Regions from separate parts of the Peribacillus sp. NPDC006672 genome, predicted to be linked through region 1. Evidence: a T-box and tRNA genes for the amino acid it is inferred to sense, from the RefSeq annotation. Region 1 holds a T-box; the other regions hold tRNA genes.
The links. The T-box of region 1 lies ahead of argS (arginine--tRNA ligase). A T-box ahead of a tRNA ligase gene usually reads a tRNA of that ligase, here a tRNA-Arg.
Positions count from the first base shown of each region.

Region 1 (3,283 bases):
AATTCATCATTTGCTCTAATGAAAAGTAAATATCATTCATGCGATTATTTTTTAAATCATTAAAGATTACCGCTCCGACACCGACCTGTCTTGCAACCAGTTCTTTCTGTTCAAGCGCTTGATTTTTTTCTTCAATATTGCGCTTCGCAGTTTCGATTGCCTCTGCCAAAACATCCGCAAGCAGCACGACTTTCCCTTTACGTGTCGACATTTTCTTACCGTCTTTTAACATCATGCCAAATGCTACGTGCTGTAAATCATTTGACCAATCGTACCCCATTTTTCCAATGACGTTAAAGAGTTGTTTAAAGTGCAGGGATTGTTCATTTCCTACAACATAAAATGTTTTCTTCGCCTCATACTTTTCTTTACGATACAATGCTGCGGCTAGATCACGCGTGGCATAAAGTGTCGCACCGTCCGTTTTCGTAATCAAACAAGGCGGCATATCTTCCAATTGCACGACATAGGCACCTTCTGATAGGGTAAGTAAACCTTTTTCATTTAGTTTCTCAACAACAACATCCATTTTGTCATTGTAAAACGCTTCGCCGGAATAGGAATCAAAACGGATGCCTAATAAATCATAAATTGTATCAAATTCTTTTAGAGACGCATCCCTGAACCATTTCCATAGCGCCAGTGCCTCCTCGTCCCCATCTTCAAGCGACTTGAAGCTAGCGCGTGCTTGTTCATTCAACGATTCATCCATTTCAGCTCTTTCATGGAACTTCACATAGATTTTCAATAATTCCTGAATCGGGGAAGCTTCGATTGCCACCTTGTCTCCCCACAGCTTATACGCGACAATCAATTTGCCGAATTGCGTGCCCCAATCCCCTAAATGATTAATACGCACGGCATTGTAGCCATTTTTTTCAGCAATGTTAGCCAGTGCATTTCCTATGACTGTTGAGCGTAAGTGCCCCATGGAAAAAGGCTTGGCAATATTCGGGGATGAATAATCAATCACGACATTTTCCTGTACAGACTGCTTTCCGCCATACTTATCCTTTTCATTTAATATCGTTTGCAACACATTTTCCGTCACCATCTGTTGATTGACGAAGATGTTCAGATAACCACCCACTACGTTCACTTCTTGGATCAACTTACTGTTTAATTGTTCAGCTATTTCAGACGCAATCACTTGAGGTGACTTTTTTAACTTTTTTGCAAGAGTAAAGCATGGAAAGGCGACATCACCTAACTCCATCAATTTAGGCTTTTCCATTAATTTTTCTATTTCACTTGTTGGCATTTCATTGTTCAAAGCAGTTGAAATTAAGGCTGCAATTGGTTTATTCATCGTCATTTTTCCCTCCTAAACAAAAAAGCCCCCGTCTCTAAATAAGAGACGAGAGCATAGTTTCCCGTGGTACCACTCTAGTTGCCACAAATTGTGACCACTTTCAATTGTTAACGAGGTGACTCCCCGATGTTCTCTACTGGACGTTTCAAGAAATTTCTCCAAAGTGCGCTTCATTCATCCGTCCTGCATTAGGCTCACACCATCCCTAACTCGCTTTCCATTTCAAAATGAACTACTCTCTTTATCATAGAATTTTCAATATTATAATTTAATCCATCGTACACAATTAAAAAAAACGTGTCAACAGGATTTAGGAAACAAATCCTAACCAGCCGGTAACTTCATTTTATCCTTGATGGTCGAAAAATATTTCCTTACGGTCCCTATTGTGTCGCTTTGCTTATTAGACGCTTCCATTTTTGATTGACCATCGGCTAACAGGCCTAACACACCCATTTCCCGGGCATTATTGTTGGAAGACTCATCCATAAGTTCAGGGGAGTATATTCGCTTGCCATCCATTATGCTGCGAATCGAGCAGGCTAACTCTTCACTCGGGCTATCCTTCAATAAATAACCATCTACATTAGCTTTTAAAGCAAGTTGAAAATAACCGGTCCTTCGAAATGTCGTTAAAATAATCACTTTACATTCAAATGACTTTAAAGCTTCAGCTGCCTCAAGCCCGCTCTTTACAGGCATCTCCATATCCATGATACAAACATCCGGCTTTAATTGGTGCACAAGAGTAATCGCTTCTTCTCCGTTACTGGCTTGCCCGGCAATTTCTATATCTTCTTCAAGATTGAGTAGAGAACTAATTGCCTCTAACAGCATTTGCTGATTCTCTGCAATGACAATTCGGATCATTTAAGTTCTCTCCTTTATTGAGTCGTTATATGAACCAAAGACTCCCCCAAATCCAAGGATTATTAAGGGAGTCTGGAATGATTCATGAACGTTACAATTCAGATTTCACTTGAACGGAAACACTTTTTTTCGTTAAATATTTTATGTCCTTAAAGCCAACAAAACTCTTGTTTTTCTCATCCCATAAACGGAAACGGAGTGAGCGCAAGCTTGTCGCAAGAGTGATCGTTGGAACGTTCTCTAAAGGCTGCGTATTATTGTGCGCCATTTCCAATCTATAGTTAGGTACCCTTGGACTTAAATGGTGAACATGATGGTAACCGATATTACCAGTAAGGAACTGCATCAGTTTTGGAAGCTTATAAAAAGAACTTCCTTCCACTGCTGCCAATACATATTCCCACTCCTCATTTTCTTCAAAATAAGAGTCCTCAAATGTATGCTGGACGTAAAACAGCCAAATGCCCACTGAACCAGAAATCATGAAGATGGAACCTTGTACCAGAAGGAACGACTGCCAGCCTACTGCCAAGCAAAGCAATGCCACTAAAGCGACGATTATTACATTCGTCAAATACGTATTCATTTTTTCCTTCTTTCTAGCACCTTTACGGTTAAATCTGTTTTTAAGAAGGAAAACATAAATTGGTCCCAAACCAAACATAACCAATGGATTGCGATAAAAACGATAGGCAAAACGAAGTTTAAGCGGTGCAGCCAAATACTCATCCACCGTAAGGGTCCAAATATCCCCAGTACCCCGCTTATCTAAATTACCGCTTGTTGCATGATGAACAGAATGCTCATGTCCCCATTGATCAAACGGGAATAAAGTCAAAACACCCATGATCGTACCGACTATTCTATTCGCACGGCGGCTTTTGAAAAATGAATGATGCGTACAATCATGAAAAATTATGAATATTCTTGTCAAAAAGCCAGCAGCCAACACAGCTGGAATTAAAGTTAACCAATAAGAAACGGAAAGACTTATATATGCTAGGTACCATAAAATGATGAACGGCCCTAACGTATTGATGATCTGCCATATACTTTCCTTTGTCGTTGATTTTTCAAAAGGAGCAATTTGTTTTCTCAAGT
Region 1 covers NZ_JBNNOR010000004.1:293,168-296,450, forward strand. Annotated here, with positions in the region: gene argS (arginine--tRNA ligase) at 1-1,315, opposite strand, end outside; T-box leader at 1,351-1,569, opposite strand; gene ACQKKK_RS09305 (response regulator) at 1,637-2,182, opposite strand; gene ACQKKK_RS09310 (fatty acid desaturase) at 2,274-3,283, opposite strand, start outside.

Region 2 (3,283 bases), on a different contig from region 1:
CCATCCTTGCTTTTTGATGAAGGGGGATGAACGCTGGCGCATATTCATCTTTATCTTTCAAAAGTTCCATCATGGCTAAAAACAACTTAGCCTGCCGCTCTTTCTCTTTCAACACAAAGCGATGGTTACGAATCGTGGAAGAACTTCCAATCCCCATTTCCTCTTGAACCTCAGCATCATTCTTCCCCTGGTAAAAAAGGCGAAGAAGGCGATTTTGGTGGTCCGTAAGACCTGTAAGTTTTTTATCCAGATCAATCAAGTATTCAAAAACGGAACGGTGTGCATGCTCAATATGAATCCGCATATACCTCTCAGCTTCATAAAGAACCCCCTCTTCCGGATATACTATCCCCTTTTCAATTGTATTTCCGCACAGTAAACAAATATACTGGTTCCCTCCTTCGATATACCCTTGTTTAAGCTCATCCTGAGATGCGCTCCAAAACATTTCAGCGTCCTTCATAAAACCAAACACTTCCTCATAAAGTTTATAATATACTAAACATAATATTAATTTGTTTATAATATGTCAATGTTTTTTCGTTTTTTTATAATTGCACCAAAGTATATACGGATTATACCAGCATTCTTGAAAGTCGGAAGGGATTCATAAAACGAGGGTGACAGGTAAAGTGAACAAGTTTTCCGAGGGGGGCGGGTGATCGACCTTTCTCCATTCAACCAAGTTAATGATCCCCCTGGTACTATTCCGCTATAATGCATTGAATAATTGAGCGTAAATGTCGAAATATAGCCTTCATCTATCTTATCTAAATAATATGCTATATAAGAGCGAAAAAGCTTTGGATGAGGATATATCATTGAAAGATGAAGATGAACACGAACCGATTGTTTCTTCAAACCAAACCATAACCCCGGTTTACATTTGCCATTACATTATTTATCTGAACAATTCAAGGTCTCACTGACAGAATTACGCGATAAAATTGAAATACTTTTACAAAAACAAATCAAGTATGCATCAACTTAGTGAAGAAGATCATAAAAGTCCAAACCTTAAATAGAACTTGATAAATATAGAAAAAGACATCATGCTGCAGTTTGTAGACACAAGGGTTATATCTTTGGAATGGGTGTGCTAGACTCATGCGGGAAAAGCGCGTCCAGGGGAGACGCCGCGAGCGGACCGCCCGCGGAAAGTTGAGAGCCTCGAGGCAATGTTCAAATTGTACAAACCTAAAAAAACACCCCGTAAATGTTAGTTTCGTGTCTAACATTTACGGGGCAGTTCAAGTTTATCTACAGTCTGAAGCATCCATGATTGGATGCCTTTTTCTATGGGGCATATGAAATTCCTAGTATAAGTCCTTCGTTAAAGCTTATAAAATATTAGCTTGGCACAAACTTAAGTATTCCTTCCAGATAAACACCTTGTTCTTTTCGCGAGCATTCCCTCAACTTGATTCTTCCCTCTTTTTCTAGCTCCTTGGCTAATTGGACCACCTTAGTTCCATCTTCGGATATTTCGACTGAAAAGAAATTGCCCCGAGTGGAAGTTTGAATGAACTTGAATAATCGATCTTTATTCATTTAAACATCTCCTTATTTATAACAAGTTCGACACAAAAGATCATCCACCTGCGATAAATATGAAATAAAAAACTTCTTACAATCAGTATTGATTCAATGGATGCAAAAGGAAATGCATTTTTTCTACGTTCATTCCATATTCCCTCGTTAACTAAAAGCGGCACAGAAAAAGTAAAAAAGCCAAAACCTTAAAAGGTTTTGGCTTTTTACGTTAGTGTCCCAGGAGAGATTCGAACTCCCGACCGACGCCTTAGAAGGGCGTTGCTCTATCCAGCTGAGCTACTGAGACGTTTATGATATAAGTTGCGGTAAAACTTATGTATTACCTTAACTGTTCCCTTAGGACACTTCTTATTATAGTAGGATATGAAAAGAAAGTCAACGGTTTTTCATAAAAAGTTTTTTTCTTTTTTTCATGAACCAGGAAGCGGGGAAAAACGCTTCCTGGTCATTATACATGAAGTCATCCCATTTGATAAGCATTTCTTAGTTCCTCAACGATTTTTCCTTCAAGGTCATAATAGGTGATTTCGAGTTGGCCTGTTCCCATTTCCAAAATGGCATAGGTTTTCTCTTTTCGTCCACGCGGCTGGCGTATGCTTCCCGGGTTGATGAAGAGCTTGCCGTCAATCAATTCGGAACCTGCAGCGTGGGAATGACCAAAACAAATAATATCCGCTTCAGTCTCTTCACTTTTATATGATAAATTCATCAGGGTCATCTTTATGTTATAGAGGTGTCCATGAGTAATGAAAAAACACTTGCCTGCGATGTTCTCCACAATGTCAGTCGGATATGCCGAATCATAGTCACAATTCCCGCGTACGGCTAAGAAATCGGACATATGAGGATCATTTCTTTCCAGCTCTGAATCACCGCAATGGATTACGGCAGAAACTTCTTGTTTATGACGGTCGGTTATCATGCTGATTTCATGAGTTAGGCCATGACTGTCACTCATTATTAGCACTTTCATCGTCACTTTCCTTCTTCCCTTTTTAGAAATAAATCAAGCTTTTCATCTAGCGTCCTCAATGCGCGGGCACGGTGGCTGATTTGGTTTTTTTCCTCTTTTGTCAATTCGGCGTTTGTTTTGCCCTGCTCTTTAACAAAAAAGATTGGATCATAACCAAATCCATTCGTTCCTGAAGGCTGTTCTGTAATCAAGCCCTCCATCGTTCCCGATACAGTAATCGTTTCCTGGTTGGGCGACGCGAGTGCCAAGGCGCAATAAAATCTCGCCGTTCTTTCCTCTTCCGGCACTCCTTCCAGTTCCCTGAGGACTTTTTCCGTGTTCGCTTCATCACTCTTGGACTCTCCAGCATAGCGTGCAGAATATACGCCCGGACGGCCATCCAATGCATCTACAATCAATCCGGAATCATCCGCAATGACAAAGTGGCCTAGCTGATGGGCGATGGCCTCTGCTTTCAGGATCGCATTTTCTTCAAAAGTTGTACCTGTTTCCTCCACATCCGGTGCATCCGGTACATCGAGAAGCGTTTTGACTTCATACCCTTTAGCAGAGAACAAGCTTTCGAATTCCTTGGCTTTCCCTTTATTTTTCGTTGCAATGATTACTGACTTCATTCTTCATTTCACCCTTTTTGTATTTTATCGGCTATGGCTCGTGATATGTAATGTAAAAGCCGTTTTTTTCTCCAGTTCCCCGCAATTGAATGAATTCACCGCTGCCTGTCATGATGAAATTCAGATAACAAGGGCCGCTGAA
Region 2 covers NZ_JBNNOR010000001.1:263,945-267,227, reverse strand. Annotated here, with positions in the region: gene ACQKKK_RS01350 (DUF2087 domain-containing protein) at 1-463, opposite strand, end outside; gene ACQKKK_RS01345 (hypothetical protein) at 1,351-1,551, opposite strand; tRNA gene ACQKKK_RS01340 (tRNA-Arg) at 1,767-1,840, opposite strand; gene ACQKKK_RS01335 (metallophosphoesterase family protein) at 2,015-2,527, opposite strand; gene ACQKKK_RS01330 (XTP/dITP diphosphatase) at 2,530-3,141, opposite strand.
Region 2: it encodes a tRNA-Arg, which carries the amino acid that the T-box ahead of argS (arginine--tRNA ligase) is inferred to sense. The anticodon was not compared.

Region 3 (3,283 bases), on a different contig from region 1:
CATGTATGCCAAGCTCGTCGGCGACTTCTTTCATCGTCATCGGCTTCAAATAGTTCAGGCCATGATGAAAGCAAGCCGGCTGTTTTTCGACGATGCACTGAATAACCTTCAATATCGTTTCTTTTCTCTGTTGTATCCCTCTAGAGATCCATTGGTATTCCTGCCACTTATCCTGGATGAACTTTTGCACTCCCTGGTCCTTATGGCTCTTCATTCGGTTTAAATACCCTTTATCCACATTAAGATTGGGTGAGTTGCCATCATAATTCCCTACAAGCAATACCCCATCACGAACCTCCACGACCACATCCGGCACTATATAAGAAGGTTTTTCCTGAAAAAAGAGTGAAGCTGGACGCGGGTTTAACGTCTGGACATAATCAAAGACTTCTTGAATCTCCTTCATTGTAACACCGATTCTCTTACTTAAGTCCTTCCAACGCTTTTCAGCAAAATCGAGGAAATGGTTTTCTATGATCGATTCTGCCAGCAGATTCACCCCTTCTGCTTTTACCTGAAGTAAAAGGCACTCTTGAAGATTCCTAGCTGCAATTCCATGCGGCTCAAGTTGCTGTAAAATCGAAAGGCTCTCTTCCAAAACGACTGAAGATATGCCTGGAACACATATATCCTCCAGGTGAGTCCTTAAGTAACCGTTTTCATCGAGATTATGAATTAATAGCAGCATCGCCTTCTGCTGTTCACCGGAAAGTTGCTGGTGATTCACCTGGGACATGACATGCTGTTCAAGCGATAATGTATCTTCACTGATTTGTTCAATCCAATAGTTGGCATCATACGTATTTTTAAGAGTCCGTTTTCCCTTTTTCCGGTCAAAGGTTGGCTGAAATAAAGAAGATGTTGGCTGATCTAGGGACAGTAATGGATTTTCCACCATTTTATTTTCTAAGAATGCCGATAGCTCCTGTGAGGAGTATTGCAGCAATGTAATTGCTTGCATAAGCTCCTGGGTCATTGCCATCTTTAATGTTTGCTGTTGAAAAAGTCCTGCTTTCATATTCATGCTCATCGATTCATCCCTCCCCCACTCCATTTTACATTATCAGGAGAAAATTCTACACAAAAACCCATGAAAACGCTTACGTTTTTTTCTGAATAGTGTATTTGTTTTAAATACTATATGTTAGAAATGCGATTTTAACAACTACTTTTATTGAAAAATCACCATTTTTCAATGGTAGGGGTGAATAGTTTGAGGCAGGGAGTGAAATTCCAGGATTCGATGGAATTTTACGAAAATCGAGTAAATCCATCAAAAATCGCAAGGAATTATTTGATGCCTTTCATCGAATTGACCAATAAAAAATCCCCTACTTTATTAAGCAGGAGATTGGTAATGCCCTCGGCAGGAATCGAACCTGCATTTCAAGCTTCGGAGGCTTGCGTTCTATCCGTTGCACTACGAGGGCGAAATAAAATTTTTTTCGACAGACTTCATTATATGATAGAATCCCATCCTTTGCAAGGGTTATCAGGTTTAAAACTTCACCTTTTGGGTATTATGGGTAATGTGGAAATTCATCCCTGTGCGGCATAATTATAAATAAATCTAATCGGGAAGGGGACATGCCAGAAAATTGTCGAACAAATTATCCATTATAGGGTTTGTTTTGTTTGACCTAAATTGACCAAAAAGTGTATCATACATACATAAAGAATTTAAATGATTCTCTTAATCGAAGGAGGAAATGAACATGAATTTAATTCCTACAGTTATCGAACAAACAAGTCGTGGGGAGCGTGCCTACGATATTTACTCCCGTTTATTAAAAGACCGGATCATTATGCTAGGAAGTGGAATTGACGATAATGTTTCCAACTCAATTGTTGCTCAATTACTATTTTTAGAAGCAGAAAATCCTGAAAAAGATATCACTTTATACATCAACAGCCCAGGTGGAAGCATTACTTCCGGTATGGCCATTTACGATACTATGCAATATATCAAACCTGATGTATCCACTGTATGCATCGGTATGGCCGCTTCCATGGGTGCATTCCTATTGGCTGCTGGTGAAAAGGGCAAACGTTATGCGTTGCCAAACAGTGAAGTCATGATTCACCAACCACTTGGAGGAGCCCAAGGTCAAGCAACGGAAATTGAAATTGCTGCCCGCCGTATCCTTCACTTGAAAGATAAGCTGAACCAAATCTTGGCAGAACGTACTGGCCAACCTATTGAAGTCCTACAAAGAGATACGGAACGTGATAACTTCATGACCTCTGAAAGAGCTCTTGAATATGGCTTAATTGACAAAGTAATCACTCGCAGCAATCTTGAAGATAAAAAAGACTCTAAATAATAATACAAAAGGACTCGAAAGTTGCATTAAGCGACTTTTGAGTCCTTTTTCTATTATGTGAAAACTATAAAAAAATAAGAGGATGCTTGTCGGCATCCTCCTTTTTTATCCCTCTTGCTGAATGAACTCTTCCAATGCCTCTATTGCTTCCTTTTCATCGCGTCCTTCGACGATTAACTTAACGGACACGCCAGAACTGATGGCAAGGCTCATTAATCCCATGATACTTTTCGCATTCACTTTTTTTCCTTCTTTTTCAAGAAAAACATCCGAATGAAAGCGGTTAGCTTCTTGTACAAAAAGAGCGGCCGGCCGAGCTTGCAAACCTGTTTTCAGTTTTACTTCAACTTGTTTTTCCACCATCTTGATCTCCCCTGTTAGCTTTATTTTTTCGCAGCAATAGCCTCTCCCCCACGGAGCCTGTCAGCTATTTCATCAATCTTGCGTAATCGGTGATTAATCCCTGACTTACTGATGTTTCCTCCTGATACCATTTCTCCAAGTTCTTTTAAGGTTATATCTTGAAATGCTACCCTAAGCTCTGCAATTTCCCGGAGCTTATCTGGTAAAATGTTTAGTCCTACCGTATCCTCAATGTAATGGATATTTTCAACCTGGCGCAATGAGGCACCAATCGTTTTGTTCAAATTGGCTGTTTCACAATTCACAAGTCGATTTACTGAATTACGCATATCACGGACAATCCGTACATCCTCGAACCTTAATAAGGCTGAATGGGCACCAACTATGCTTAAAAACTCAGCGATCTTTTCGGCTTCTTTCAAATAAATGATGTACCCTTTTTTGCGTTCAAGCGTCTTGGCCTTCAAGCCAAACTTATTCATTAGCTCACAAAGGGCATCATTGTGCTCTTTATAAAGTGAGAAAATCTCAAGGTGATAGGAAGACGTTTCCGGGTTATTCACCGAACCTCCCGCAAGAAATGCACCTCTTAGGTA
Region 3 covers NZ_JBNNOR010000003.1:255,194-258,476, reverse strand. Annotated here, with positions in the region: gene rpoN (RNA polymerase factor sigma-54) at 1-1,030, opposite strand, end outside; tRNA gene ACQKKK_RS07125 (tRNA-Arg) at 1,359-1,430, opposite strand; gene clpP (ATP-dependent Clp endopeptidase proteolytic subunit ClpP) at 1,716-2,324, shown strand; gene ACQKKK_RS07115 (HPr family phosphocarrier protein) at 2,430-2,687, opposite strand; gene whiA (DNA-binding protein WhiA) at 2,708-3,283, opposite strand, start outside.
Region 3: it encodes a tRNA-Arg, which carries the amino acid that the T-box ahead of argS (arginine--tRNA ligase) is inferred to sense. The anticodon was not compared.